2 regions of the Variovorax sp. W1I1 genome follow, and region 1 is predicted to be linked to the other one. Evidence: riboswitches for the same ligand, from Rfam matches in the RefSeq annotation. Region 1 holds a riboswitch; the other holds the start of a gene.
What was found. Region 1 has a riboswitch for glycine ahead of QFZ83_RS24640 (D-amino acid dehydrogenase). Riboswitches for the same ligand answer to the same signal wherever they lie in the genome.
Positions count from the first base shown of each region.

Region 2: it holds a riboswitch for glycine, as region 1 does, so the genes downstream of both, gcvT (glycine cleavage system aminomethyltransferase GcvT) here and QFZ83_RS24640 (D-amino acid dehydrogenase) in region 1, are expected to answer to the same signal.

Region 1 covers NZ_JAUSWZ010000001.1:5,255,654-5,262,879, forward strand. Annotated here, with positions in the region: gene QFZ83_RS24615 (sugar phosphate nucleotidyltransferase) at 1-182, opposite strand, end outside; gene QFZ83_RS24620 (GDP-mannose 4,6-dehydratase) at 196-1,200, opposite strand; gene rfbA (glucose-1-phosphate thymidylyltransferase RfbA) at 1,233-2,135, opposite strand; gene rfbD (dTDP-4-dehydrorhamnose reductase) at 2,175-3,065, opposite strand; gene rfbB (dTDP-glucose 4,6-dehydratase) at 3,062-4,132, opposite strand; glycine riboswitch at 4,250-4,340, shown strand; glycine riboswitch at 4,374-4,491, shown strand; gene QFZ83_RS24640 (D-amino acid dehydrogenase) at 4,582-5,889, shown strand; gene QFZ83_RS24645 (RtcB family protein) at 5,906-7,226, opposite strand, start outside.
Region 2 covers NZ_JAUSWZ010000001.1:3,642,381-3,649,606, forward strand. Annotated here, with positions in the region: gene QFZ83_RS17005 (TRAP transporter large permease) at 1-1,064, shown strand, start outside; gene QFZ83_RS17010 (DUF4440 domain-containing protein) at 1,142-1,663, shown strand; gene QFZ83_RS17015 (hypothetical protein) at 1,782-2,321, shown strand; gene QFZ83_RS17020 (hypothetical protein) at 2,318-2,701, shown strand; gene QFZ83_RS17025 (H-NS family nucleoid-associated regulatory protein) at 2,771-3,199, opposite strand; glycine riboswitch at 3,379-3,453, shown strand; glycine riboswitch at 3,474-3,589, shown strand; gene gcvT (glycine cleavage system aminomethyltransferase GcvT) at 3,637-4,815, shown strand; gene gcvH (glycine cleavage system protein GcvH) at 4,880-5,251, shown strand; gene gcvP (aminomethyl-transferring glycine dehydrogenase) at 5,301-7,226, shown strand, end outside.

The DNA of each region.
Region 1 (7,226 bases):
CGGATCAGATGATGCAGATGGTTGACCGCAAGGATGACTTCGTCGACGCCGGCACGGCGAAGCTGCCGCAACAGCAGCTCCAGCACGGGCATGTCCCCGAGGGGCATGAGAGGCTTCGGAAACGAGGCGGTGAACGGCTGAAGGCGCGTGCCCTTGCCGCCCGCCATGACGACTGCTTTCATGGTGCTTGCTCCCTTAGACGGTGTAGACCGCGGGGCGGTACAGGTGGATATTGCGCCGGATGAATTCGATGCTCTGGCGCAACCCCTCATCCAGATCGACTTGCGGCGACCATCCCATCAACTTCGCGGCCAGCGCGTTGTCGGAGACGAGCTTCAAGACCTCGCTCTTGTCGGGACGCATGCGCGCGGTGTCCGCAACGATCTCCTTTTCCACGCCCATCAGCTTGAGGATGCGCTCGGCAAAGTGGCCGATCGTGTAGGTCGAGCCGGTTCCGAGGTTGATGGTTTGTCCCTCGATGCCGGGCGTCACCGAAGCGGCGACGAAGCCGGCGACCGTGTCCGTCACGAAGGTCATGTCGCGCTCGGGCGTCAGCGATCCGAGCTTGATCACATCCTGCGTCAGAGCCTGCGAAATGATCGTCGGGATGAATGCCCTGGCCGATTGGCGCGGACCGAAAGTATTGAACGGGCGCAAGGTCACGACGCCGGTATCGAACGAACGGTAGTAGCTCTCGGCGATCTTGTCCGCTCCGATCTTCGAGGCCGAGTAGGGCGACTGCCCTTGCAGCGGATGTTCCTCGTCGATCGGCACGCGCACCGCGGTGCCGTACACCTCGGAGGTGCTCGTGTGGACGACGCGGCGAACCGACAGCCGGCGCGCGGCCTCCACGACGTTGAGCGTTCCCTCGACGTTGGTGCGCACGTAGCTGCGCGGGGCGACGTACGAATACGGAATGGCGATCAAGGCCGCCAGATGGCAGACGACGTCGATGCCCTGCATGGCGTGCATGACGAAGTCGCCGTCATCGATGTTGCCCGCCACGACGCGGAACTGGCCCTTCACGTCATCCGGCGCGAACTCGAGGTTGCCCCAGCTCGATGCAGAACCGTAGCGGACCATGGCCGTCACATCGGCGCCGGCACGCACGAGTGCTTCGACCAGGTGGCTGCCGATGAATCCGCCTGCGCCGGTTACGAGGTACTTCTGACCCGTCAGGGTCTGGCTTGATGAGTGCATGACTTGTATTGCTGAAGGAATTGTTTTAGGTGTCAGAGACCGGATTGAGCGTCTTCGACAAGCAGGCGGTTGAGGTACTTGCCATAGGCGTTTTTTTGCAACGGCGCGGCCAGCCGCGCCAACTGCTCCTTGTCGATGTAGCCGTTGCGCCAGGCGATCTCTTCAGGGCATGCAATCTTCAGACCCTGACGATGCTCCAGCGTGGCAATGAACTGGCCGGCTTCGAGCAGGCTTTCATGCGTGCCCGTGTCCAGCCATGCATAGCCGCGCTGCATGATCTGCACATTGAGCTTGCCCAGGTCGAGGTAGGCCTGGTTGACCGCCGTGATCTCGAGTTCGCCGCGCGCGCTGGGCTTCACGGCCTTGGCGATATCGACGACCTGGTTGTCGTAGAAGTAGAGGCCGGTCACCGCGTAGTTGCTCTTGGGCTTCAGCGGCTTTTCTTCGATGCTGCTGGCCTTGCCGCTGGCATCGAACGCCACCACGCCGTAGCGTTCAGGATCTTGCACGTGATACGCGAACACGGTCGCGCCGGATGGCTTTTCATCGGCATCGGCAAGCAGATGCACGAGGTCGTGGCCGTAGAAGATGTTGTCTCCCAGCACAAGCGCACTGGGATCGTTGCCGAGAAACTTGTCCCCGATGATGAACGCCTGCGCCAGCCCATCCGGGCTCGGCTGCACCGCGTACTGCAAGTTGATCCCCCATTGGCTGCCATCACCCAGCAACTGCTGAAAACGCGGCGTGTCCTGCGGCGTGCTGATGATCAAAATATCGCGCATGCCGCCGAGCATCAGCGTGCTCAGCGGGTAATAGATCATCGGCTTGTCGTACACCGGCAGCAGTTGCTTGCTCATGGCGAGCGTCGCGGGATGCAGGCGGGTGCCCGAGCCACCGGCGAGGATGATGCCTTTGCGTTGCGTCGTTTGGGTCATGGGATGTTCGTTCGTGTCTCTTGTCTTGCTCGACGGATGTCAGAAGGTTTCGCGCAACATGCGGGCGACGCCGGACTGCCACTCGGGCAGCACGAGGCCGAAGGTCGATTGCAGCTTCGTGGTGTCCAGGCGCGAGTTGTGCGGCCGCGTGGCCGGCGTCGGGAATGCTGTGGTGGGCACGGGCTCGACCGCTTCGGGGCCGGCCTTGAGTTCGACACCCGCCGCCTTTGCCTGCTCGATCACGAAGCGCGCATAGCCGTGCCACGTGGTCACACCACCGGCCACCGCGTGATAGAGCCCGGCCTTGGACGGGTCCTGCAGCGTCGCGCGAATGGCGTGCGCGGTGATGTCGGCCAGCAGCTCGGCGCCGGTGGGCGCACCGAACTGGTCGTCGATGACCGTGAGCTTGTCGCGCTCCTTGGCGATGCGCAGCATGGTCTTGGCGAAGTTGCCGCCGCGTGCGGCATAGACCCAGCTGGTGCGAAAGATCAGGTGCTTCGCGCAGTGCTTTGCCACCAGTTGCTCGCCTTCGAGCTTGGTGCTGCCGTAGATGCTGAGCGGACCGGTCGCATCGTCTTCCTTCCAGGGCTTGCTACCGCTGCCGTCGAAGACGTAGTCGGTCGAGTAGTGAACCATCAGCGCGCCGATCTGCTGCGCGGCTTCGGCCACCACGCCGGGCGAGGTGGCGTTGAGCTTGCGGGCAAAGTCGGGCTCGCTCTCGGCCTTGTCGACCGCGGTGTGCGCGGCGGCATTGACGATGACGTCGGGCCGCACCTTCAGCACGGTCTCGGCCAGTTGCTCGGGGCGGCTGAAGTCGGCGTTGAAGTCGGTGCTGTCGAAATCGAGCGCGACCAGTTCGCCCAGGGGCGCGAGGCTGCGCTGCAGTTCCCAGCCGACCTGTCCGCCCTTGCCCAGCAGCAGCAGCTTCATGCCGCCGCCTTCGCGTCGTATTGCTTCTCGACCCATTCGCGGTACGCACCGCTCTGCACGTTGCGCACCCACTCGCCGTTCGCGAGGTACCACTCGACCGTCTTGCGGATGCCGCTGTCGAAGGTTTCGGCGGGCTTCCAGCCGAGCTCGCGCTCGAGCTTGCGCGCATCGATGGCGTAGCGGCGGTCGTGGCCCGGGCGGTCGGTCACGTAAGTGATCTGTTCCTTGTACGGCTTGCCATCGGCCTTGGGGCTCAGTTCGTCGAGCAGCGCGCAGACCGTGGTGACGATCTCGATGTTGGGCTTCTCGTTCCAGCCGCCGACGTTGTAGGTCTCGCCGAGCTTGCCGGCTTCGAGCACGCGGCGGATGGCGCTGCAGTGGTCCTTCACGTAGAGCCAGTCGCGCACCTGCATGCCGTCGCCGTACACGGGCAGCGGCTTGCCTGCGAGTGCGTTGACGATCATCAGGGGGATGAGCTTCTCGGGGAAATGGAACGGCCCGTAGTTGTTCGAGCAGTTGGTGGTGACCACCGGCAGGCCGTAGGTGTGGTGCCAGGCGCGCACGAGGTGGTCGCTGGCGGCCTTGCTGGCCGAGTAGGGGCTGTTGGGCTCGTACTTGTTCTCTTCGGTGAATGCCGGGTCGGTCTTGGAGAGCGAGCCGTAGACCTCGTCGGTCGACACGTGCAGGAAGCGGAAGGCGGCCTTCTGGTCGGCCGGCAGCGCATTCCAGAAACCGCGCACGGATTCGAGCAGGCGGAAGGTGCCCAGCACGTTGGTCTGCACGAAGTCTTCGGGGCCGTGGATCGAGCGGTCGACGTGCGATTCGGCGGCGAAGTTCACGACGGCGCGGGGCTTGTGCTCGGCCAGGAGGCGGTCGAGCAGGGCGCTGTCGCCGATGTCGCCCTGGACGAAGATGTGCTTCGGGTTGTCCTTGAGGGACGCGAGTGTCTCGAGGTTGCCCGCGTAGGTCAGTTTGTCGAGGTTCACGACCGGCTCATCGCTCTGCGCGATCCAGTCGAGTACGAAATTGGCGCCAATGAAGCCTGCGCCGCCGGTTACCAGGATCATGGGGTCCCCTGTTTGTTGTCGAACGATCGCCCTTTGGCGAATGAACGGGAGATTATCCCACCGGCCCACAGGGCCGAAATCCAGGGTTGGCGCATCCGCGGGGCCCCACCTACAATCGCCCCCACTGCAGGAGAGCGGGCCACCCCGGTGGCCCTACCGAAGGCGCAAACTCCCATAAACGCTCAGGTCGGCCCAACGAAGTTCTTTGTAATTTCGGCAAGGGGTCAGTACTGCATCAAATCAAACGCCGTCTGGAGAGCCATCGCACCCCGCAAAGGTGTCGCGATGCACCGAAGGAGCAAACCCGTTGCAAGGCGCAACAGGTGAATCTCTCAGGTATCGAGGACAGGGGGAGCGGCAACTTGGACGGCGGACGTCCGGTTGCTTGCTATTGATTGAATAGCACACCACATCCGCCATTCAAGCGCTGCACCTCAAAGGTACTTGCAATGCGCGTGATCGTTCTTGGCGCCGGCCTGCTCGGCGTGACTTCGGCTTATTACCTCCAGCAACTCGGCCACGAAGTGACCGTCATCGACCGGCAGGCCACCCCGGCCGCCGAAACCAGCTTCGCCAACGGCGGGCAGATCTCCGTGAGCCATGCCGAACCCTGGGCCAACCCCAGCGCGCCGCTCAAGGTGCTGCAGTGGCTGGGCAAGGAAGACGCCCCGCTGCTCTTTCGCATCCGCGCCGACATGCGCCAGTGGCTCTGGGGCCTGCAGTTCCTGCGCGAGTGCACCCCGGCGCGCACGAAGCACAACATCGAGCAGATCGTGCGCCTGGGCACCTACAGCCGCGACACGCTGCAACAGCTGCGCCGCGATACGGGCCTGAGCTACGACCAGCGCACCCAAGGCATCCTGCATTTCTATACGACGCAGAAGGAGTTCGACGGCGCACTCAAGCCGGCCGAGCAGATGCGCGCCCTCGGCTGCGAACGGCTGGTGATCTCGGCCGACGAGGCGGTGAAGATCGAGCCCGCCCTCGCCCACATCCGGCCCCAGCTGGCCGGCGCCACCTACACGGCCGAGGACGAATCGGGCGACGCCAACCGCTTCGCCCGCGAACTGGTCGGCCTCGCGGCCGCGGCTGGCGTGAAGTTCCTCATGAGCCACACGGTCACGGCACTGCGCGAAGCCGGCGGCAGCATCGACCACGTCGAGGCGACCGACAACGAAGGCCGCTTCCAGCGCATCCGCGGCGACGCGTTCGTGCTGGCGATGGGTTCGCTGAGCCCGCTGTACGCGGCGCCACTGGGCATCCGCCTGCCGATCTACCCGGCCAAGGGCTATTCGGTGACGCTGCCCGTGAAGGACGCCTCGAAGGCGCACCAGGTCTCGCTGACCGACGACGAATACAAGCTGGTGTTCTCGCGCTACACGTCCGAGTCGGGCGACCGCTTGCGCATCGCGGGCACGGCCGAACTCAACGGCTACGACCGCGACCTGAACCGCGTGCGCTGCGAAGCCATCGTGCGGCGCGTCGAAGAGCTGTTCCCCGGTGCCGGCGACACCACGCAGGCCCAGTTCTGGACGGGCTTGCGCCCCGCGACGCCGAGCAACGTGCCGATGATCGGCAAGACGAAACTGCCGAACCTGTACCTGAACACCGGCCACGGCACGCTGGGCTGGACGCACGCGTGCGGTTCGGGCAAGTCGATCGCGCGGATCGTGAGCGGGCTCGTGCCGGAGGTGGACTTTGCGTTCACCGGCATGCCGGCGCCGGCACCGCGAATCGCGCAACCCGCATTGGGCTGACAATCGCGGCCCTGGGTCACGCCTTGAAGGTGATCCAGGGTTTCAGCCGCACCGCGCAACGAATCAGGCCCGCGCTTTCCTGTGCGTCGATCACCGCGCCGATGGGCTTGTAGGCCTGCGGCGCCTCCTCGATCCTGCGCTCCTCGCGCAGAGTCACACATTGCCAGCTGGCGTTTTCGTCCTGGTTCGCGGCACCGCGCAAGGCACGCACCTCCTGGCGCCGCATCCGGCGGCCGGCGCCATGGCTGCACGACCACAACCAGTCTTCATGACCCAGGCCGGTCGCGAGGTACGAGTGATCGCCCATCGAACCCGGAATCAGCGCCAGGTCTCCTTCGTGGGCCGGCGTTGCGCCCTTGCGGTGGATGTTCATCCCGTGCTCGCGCAGCACCACGTTGTGCGGCACGTCGACCACGAGCTTCGATGCCGTCGCGCCCAGCAGCTCCGCCATGTCCTTGCGCACCAGTTCGGCCAGCACAACACGGTTGGCCCAGGCATAGCGCGCCGCCACACCCATCGCCTCCAGGTACTCCTCGGCCAACGAACCGGAGAGTCCGTACAGGCCGCTGCGGGGATGGCGCAGGCCCTGCGGCCATTCGGCCTTCGCCCGGTCCATCCAGCGCCCACCGACGTGGAAGCCGATGTCGCGCGAACCGCTGTGAATCATCACCACCACTTCGCCGGCCTTGAGGCCGGCGCGGTAGGCCGCGTGCCGGTCCATCACCTTGTCGACCACCTGCAGTTCCACGAAGTGGTTTCCGCCGCCCGGCGTGCCGAGGCATGGGTCCCGAAAAACCTCGTGGCGCGCGCCGGTGTAAGCCTGCGGCGCATGCCGCGCATTGCCGCCGAAGCTCGCAAGGCCGATGCAGCGGTCGATCTCCGCCTGCAGCCGGTCGCGGTCGCAGGACGACCAGAGCCCGCTGCCCTGAACGGCATCGAGAAATGCGGCCGGCCCCACGTCGAACAGCGCCTTGAAAGCCGCTGTGTGCACCGGCACGTCGCGGCCGTTGTCGAGCAGGCTGCGCGTGAGGCGTTCGATGAGCCGTGTCTTGTGCGGCGCCACCTGGTCCAGCGTGAGGCCGGTGGTCAAGAGGCGCATGCCGCAGTTGATGTCGGTGCCCACCGCTGCGGGAATGACGAAGTCCGCGTCGGTCGCCACGACGCTCCCGACCGGCGCCACGGAGCCCGGATGGAAATCGGGCGTCGCGCAGGCCTTGCAGACGCCCTTCTCGCCATCGGGCGAGCGGACGCTGGCAAAGGCCAGCAACTGGTTCACCGCCTTCTCTTCCAGGGGAAGGCTTTGCGGCAGAAGCACCGTCGCCTGTGAAACCTCGTTG
Region 2 (7,226 bases), 1.6 Mb from region 1:
AGGTGCTGCTGCGCTTCGCGGGCCAGTTCGTAGGCCATCGACGCGGGGGCCTGGGCTACACCAACGTCGTGTCGCTCACCTTCTTCTCGGGCATCTCGGGCTCGGCATTGGCCGATGCGGCGGGGCCGGGATCGATGCTCATCAAGATGATGGACAAGGCCGGCTACGACCGCTCGTATGCGGCGGCGCTCACGGCCTCGACCGCGATCGTCGGGCCGATCATTCCGCCCTCGATCATCATGATCATCTATGCGCTGCAGGACGAGACGGTCTCGGTCGGCACCCTCTTCGCGGCCGGCATCCTGCCCGGCATCCTGATCGCGGTGGCGATGTGCGTGGTGAACTTCTACGTATCGAAGAAGCGCAACTACAAGGGCGACGGGCAGACGCCGCCGCTGCGCGAAATTCTCATCACGACCTGGAAGGCGATACCCGCGATCCTCTTGCCCGTGGTGATCCTCGGCGGCATGCGTGCCGGCTGGTTCACGCCGACCGAAGCCTCGGTGGTGGCGGTGTTCTATGCGCTGGTGTGCGGCAAGTTCATCTACCGCACGCTCGAGTGGAAGATGCTGCCCGACATCCTCTCCCGCTCCGCCCTGCTGTCGGCCTCGGTGCTGATCATCATCGGCCTCTCGGCCTCGTTCGCATGGGTGCTGACCATCGAGGGCATTCCGCAGCAGATGGCCGAATGGCTCATCAGCATGAACCTCTCGCCGTGGATGTTCCTCATCATCGTGAACATCTTCCTGCTGCTGTTCGGCATCTTCATCGAGCCGCTGCCGGGCGTGATGGTGCTGGCGCCGATCCTGGCGCCCGTCGCGATCAAGCTGGGCGTGGACCCGGTGCACTTCGCGATGATCGTGATCTTCAACCTCACGCTCGGGATGATCACGCCGCCAGTGGGCGGGCTCTTGTTCGTGACCTGCAACGTGTCGAAGGTGCCGATGTCGGCGCTGGTGAAGGAACTGGTGCCGTTCCTGTGGGCGCACGGCGCGGTGCTGATGATCCTGACCTTCGTGCCTGCGCTCAGCACCTGGCTGCCGCGGGCGCTCGGGTTCAAGTAGCGGCGCCGGTGCCTCTGCAGCGGTTCGCTGCCAGAATCGGCGCCACGCCAACAACCGACAACCGAGGGAACCGCTCCATGAATCGACTCGCCACCTGCCTGCTCGCCGCAGGGCTGCTGTCCACGGCCGCATTGGCTGCCACGCCCGTCGCCACCCCCGCGGCAAAGCCACCAGCACCTGCCGCATCGGCGGCCGCTGGGGCAGCGGCGACCCCGGCGCCGGCTGCGCCAGCGGCCGCTCCCGCGCAAGCGCCCAGCGCGGGCATCGCCGAAATCGAAACCGCCGTGCGCGCCTGGGCCGACGCCTGGTCCGCGCGCGACGTGGACCGCTACCTCGCCGCCTACGCCCCCGACTTCACACCGGCCAGGAAGCAGGACAAGAAGCAGTGGGAAGCCGAGCGGCGCACCCGCATCTCGAACAAGTCGAAGATCAGCGTGACCGTCGACGACCTCGTCATCAGCGTGAACGGCCAGACCGCCAGCGCGCGCTTTAAGCAGGTCTACACCGCCGACAAGCTCAAGAGCACCGACCGCAAGACGCTGGAGCTGCAGCGCGTGGGCGACAAGTGGCTGATCCGCAAGGAAAGCACCGGCGCCTGAAGACCTGAGCGTCCGATGGCGCGGCGGCGGCGATCTCCCTGTAAGCCGAACAGGTTCATGAAGATGTCACCGCTCGCGACGATGCTGCAGCCTTCGATCTTCGAAAGCTGTGGCCGCCATGTTTCCCACCAAGACCGACAAGGCACGCGACGAACTCCAGGGCGGGCAGCGCACGCTCAGCCAGCGTGAACGCGCCCTGCTGCTGATGGCCGACGGCCGGCGCTCGCTGACCGACTTCAGCCCGCTGTTCGCGAACCGCACCGAGGCGGAGCAGGCGATCCTGGCGCTGGTGAGCAGGGGCTATCTGCAGGATGCGCAGGCGATGGCCGCTGCTGCGGCTGTACCAACTCCGATGCCGGTGCCGGCCGTCGACCCGATCCGCATCGCCACCTCGGCCGACACTTTCGACGGCAAGCGCTCGCTGGCCACCACGCGGATGTTTTTGTTCGACATCTGCGAGCGCATGTTCGTGCGGCGCGACCCCAAGTTCGCCCTGCAGATGCGCGACGCCCTGCGCGAAGCCCGCGACCGCGAGGCGATGCTGACCATCGCCGCGCTGATGCTCAGTGAAATCGAGAAGACGGCCGGCGCCGAGCGGGCCGAATCGCTGCGGGAGCGCATCGAGCGGCTGCTGCCGCCCGCGGAAGTGGTGCATTGAAGTCGCATCTGCGCTCCCACTCCGACGAGCCGCGGTATTTCCCGGACACCGCGAAGACTCGATCAGATTTTTCTGGATCTGATTTCCACTCTCTCGGGCGGACCATCGTCCACCATGCCCCATTCCAGACGGTCCTTGAATATCTCGCGGTATCGGTCATTGTTCGAGACATTGGCCTCGCTCATTTGATCCCGCATATCCCCCGCGCAAATTCCACTCCCGTTTGGCGTATTGAACTCGACGCGGCAATGGGCAATCAGCAAGACCTCTATCGCTTGAACTTCCGCGGTCTTGTTGTGGCGGGCGGCAATATGCAACACGGTATCTCCGCAGATATCACGGCTTTTGCATTTCCATTCAGATCATTTTTGAAAAAATGATGAACCGCCTCGACGTTTCCAGCAACGATCGCCGGCGTGCTGGCCGGCGAAACCCGGCATTGAATGCCATCAACCGTTATTGACGTGGTCGCCGCCTACAGCCAGATTTTCGTAAGCCTTGCTCTTGTCCGGCGCGCCTTCGAGGGCGGCAATGAGCCACGGCGGTTGTCGGCCTTTTGTTCCCCCCGTCCAGGTCGCGCTGGAATTGGGATCCTTGTACACGGTGCCCTTCACATAGGCCTTGGCTTCCGATGCCTGGCTGCCATTGGGTGAACGCGTGCGTTTTGCGCCCGATTTGTCGTAGGGGTCCAGCGCGGCCTTGCCCTCCGGGATGCTGAAACCGGCTGCCTCGAGTTTCTTCGCATAGGCATCGGCCAGCACCTTCAATTCTTCTCCACGCTTGGCCTGCAATGCCAGCTCCAGTTGGGCCCGTTCATTGTCCATTTCCTGGATGCGCTTCTGGATATCCGCGAAGCTCATATTTCTGGCATCTGTCATTCTTTGCGTTCCTTTGGGGGTGTGTTGTGTGCCCAATATGCTAGTGCCAAAAGAAGAGGCTCACCAGATTGATCTGTTCAGGCCTCGGTGCGGTCTTGCCGCCCCGCATCGATGACCGAAACCCCGCCCCGACGCTCTGGATTCGGAAGTCGTGCGATTCGTCCACTACACTCGGCGGGGTCAGGAGAGAGCCCCGCACGACGGGGCCGCCGAAGGCGCAGGGGATCCCCGAACGCTCAGGCAAAAGGACTGACAAGGCGCCGGTTCACACCGGCGTTTCCTTGCTGGAGAGAGGCCGTTGCATGCACACATGCATTGCACCGGCCCACCGAAGGAGCAAACCCCGATCGTGGGGCGAATCTCTCAGGTAAAGCGGACAGCAGGGGTGGCCCGTGGCGTTGCAGCCATGGATTTCGACTGCCCCTTTGGAGTGCCCCGTGGCCGCTTCTTCCGCTCCCGATACCCATACCCAACTTCTCAAGACGCCGCTGTACGACCTCCACGTGGAGCTCGGCGCGCGCATGGTGCCCTTCGCGGGCTATTCGATGCCGGTCCAGTACCCGGCCGGCCTCATGGCCGAGCACAAGCACACGCGCGATGCGGCCGGCCTCTTCGACATTTCCCACATGGGCCAGCTGCGCCTCGTCGGCCCCGACGCCGCAGCGGCCTTCGAGACCTTGATGCCCGTCGATGTGATCGACCTGCCCGCCGGCAAACAGCGCTACGGTCTGCTGTTGAACGATGAGGGCGGCATCCTCGACGACCTGATGTTCTTCAACGAAGGCCACGGCTCGATCTTCGTGATCGTGAACGGTGCCTGCAAGGTGGCGGACATCGCGCACATCCAGCAGAAGATCGGCTCGCGCTGCGAGGTGCAGCCCCTGCCCGACCACGCGCTGCTCGCGCTGCAGGGCCCGCAGGCCGCGGCCACGCTGGCGCGGCTGTCGCCCGGCATCGAGCGCTTCGTGTTCATGACGGGCGGCGCGGTGCAGATCGGCGGCATCCCCGCCTTCGTCACGCGCAGCGGCTACACGGGCGAAGACGGTTTCGAGATCTCCGTGGCCGGCAAGGACGCCGACGCCCTCGCCCGCCTGCTGCTGGCGCAGCCCGAGGTCAAGCCCATCGGCCTGGGCGCGCGTAATTCGCTGCGGCTCGAGGCGGGCCTCTGCCTCTACGGCAACGACATCGACACCACCACCACGCCCGTCGAAGCCTCGCTCAACTGGGCGATGCAGAAGGTGCGCCGTGCCGGCGGTGCGCGCGAAGGCGGGTTCCCGGGCGCGGCAAAGATCCTCGCCCAGCTCACAGCCGCGACCGTCGGCGCCGCAGGCCACACCGACCACGACACCTTGAAGCGCAAGCGCGTCGGCCTCGTCGCGCTGGAGCGCATTCCGGTGCGCGACGGCACGCTGCTGCAATCCTTCGAAGGCCAGGACATCGGCATCGTCACCAGCGGCCTGCTCGGCCCGACGGCCGACCGCTGCATCGCGATGGGCTACGTGGCCACCGCGTTCTCCGAGCCCGGCACGCGCGTGCAGGCCATCGTGCGCGGCAAGCCGGTGCCGATGGAAGTCTCGACCCTGCCCTTTGTGCCGACCCGCTACTACCGAGGCTGATCGCGGCTGACCGCGGCTAGGCTCTGCATTCCCTTATTCAATTTTTTCCACGAGGAGTTTTCCCATGAGCATCAAGTACACCAAGGACCATGAGTGGGTCTCGGCCGAAGGCGGCGCCGCCACCGTCGGCATCACCGTGCATGCGCAGGACGCGCTGGGCGATGTCGTGTTCGTCGACCTGCCCGAAGTCGGCAAGACCTTCGCGCAGGGCGAAGTCGCCGGCGTCGTCGAATCGGTGAAGGCCGCGGCCGATGTGTTCATGCCCGTCTCGGGCGAGATCACCGAAGTGAACGAAGCACTGCGCGCCGACCCCTCGCTCGCCAACAGCGACCCGCTGGCCACCGGCTGGTTCTTCAAGGTCAAGCTGAGCGAGCCCGCGCAGCTCGATGCCCTGCTCGACGCTGCCACCTACGACAAGTTCGCCGCCGAATCCTGACCCCCAGCGTTCGCCCGCCTTTCCTTCTTCTCCTCGAGCCTTCACCGCCATGCCGATTCCCGCCCTTCCCTCTTTGCAAGAACTAGAGAACGCCGAAGAATTTCTCGCCCGCCACATCGGCATCGATGCGGCGGACGAGGCGCGCATGCTGCCGGTGATCGGCTCGGAGACGCGGGCGGAGCTCATCGACGGCATCGTGCCCGCGGCCATTCGCCGCGCGAAGCCGATGCGCCTGCCGGCCCCGGTGACCGAAGCCGAGGCGCTGGCCGAGCTGAAGGCGATGGCGTCGAAGAACAAGGTGTTCAAGAGCTTCATCGGCCAGGGCTACTACGGCACGCACACACCGGGCGTGATCTTGCGCAACGTGCTGGAGAACCCCGCCTGGTACACCGCCTACACGCCCTACCAGGCCGAGATTTCGCAGGGCCGCATGGAGGCCCTGCTCAACTTCCAGACGATGGTGTGCGACCTCACGGGCATGGCCATCGCCAACGCGTCGATGCTCGACGAAGCCACGGCCGCGGCCGAGGCGATGACGCTCGCCAAGCGCAGCGTGAAGAGCAAGAGCAACGTGTTCCTGGTCTCTGGCGACTGCCATCCGCAGACCATCGAAGTCATCAGGACGCGCGCCGCGCCGCTGGGCATCGAGGTCAAGGTGAGCACCGTCTCCGAGACGCTGCCGCACCTGATGGCGAGCTGCGAATTCTTCGGCGTGCTCGCGCAGTACCCCGCCACCACCGGCCATGTGCACGACCTGCGCCCGCTCGCGGGCCATGCCCATCAATGCGACGCCGCGTTCTGCGTGGCCGCCGACCTGCTGGCGCTGACGCTGCTCGCTCCCCCCGGCGAATGGGATGCCGACATCGTCTGCGGCACCACGCAGCGCTTCGGCATGCCGCTGTGCAACGGCGGCCCGCACGCCGCGTACCTCGCTTGCCGCGATTCGTTCAAGCGCTCGCTGCCGGGCCGCCTGGTCGGCGTGAGCGTCGACTCGCACGGCCAGCCCGCGTACCGCCTCGCGCTGCAGACGCGCGAGCAGCACATCCGCCGCGAGAAGGCCACTTCCAACATCTGCACCGCGCAGGTGCTGCCGGCCGTCGTGGCCAGCATGTACGCCGTGTACCACGGGCCCGATGGCCTCGCCCGCATCGCGCAGCGCGTGGCAGCGCTCACCGCCATCCTTGCGCAAGGCCTCACGCAGATGGGCCGCGCGCCGGTCAACGAATTCGCTTTCGATTCGCTCACGATCCGCACCGGCGACGACACGCCGAAGATCATCGAGCGCGCCACCGCCGCCGGCGTCAACCTGCGCCAGCGGCTGCAACAGCACCTGGGCATCTCGCTGGACGAAACCACGACGCGCGCCGACATCGAAACCCTCTGGGCCCTGTTCGTGCCCGCCGGCACCGCGATGCCGCGCTTCGACGACCTCGCCAACGCCGCGCCGCGCCTGCCCGAGGACCTGCGCCGCACCAGCGCATTCCTCACCCACCCGGTGTTCAACACGCACAAGAGCGAGACGGCGATGCTGCGCTACATCCGCAGTCTCTCGGACAAGGACCTGGCGCTCGACCGCAGCATGATCCCGCTCGGCAGTTGCACGATGAAGCTCAACGCGACCAGCGAGATGATCCCGATCACCTGGCCCGAGTTCGCGAACATCCACCCCTTCGCGCCCGCCGAGCAGCAGCTGGGCTATGCGCAGCTCGATGCGCAACTGCGCGCGTGGCTCTGTGAAGCGACCGGCTACGCGGGCATCAGCCTGCAGCCCAATGCGGGATCGCAGGGCGAGTACGCGGGCCTCCTGGCCATCAAGTCGTTCCATGAAGCCAAGGGCCAGGGCCACCGCAACATCTGCCTGATTCCCTCGTCGGCGCACGGCACCAATCCCGCGAGCGCGCAGATGGTGGGCCTGCAGGTGGTGGTGACGGCCTGCGATGCGCAGGGCAACGTCGACATGGACGACTTGAAGCGC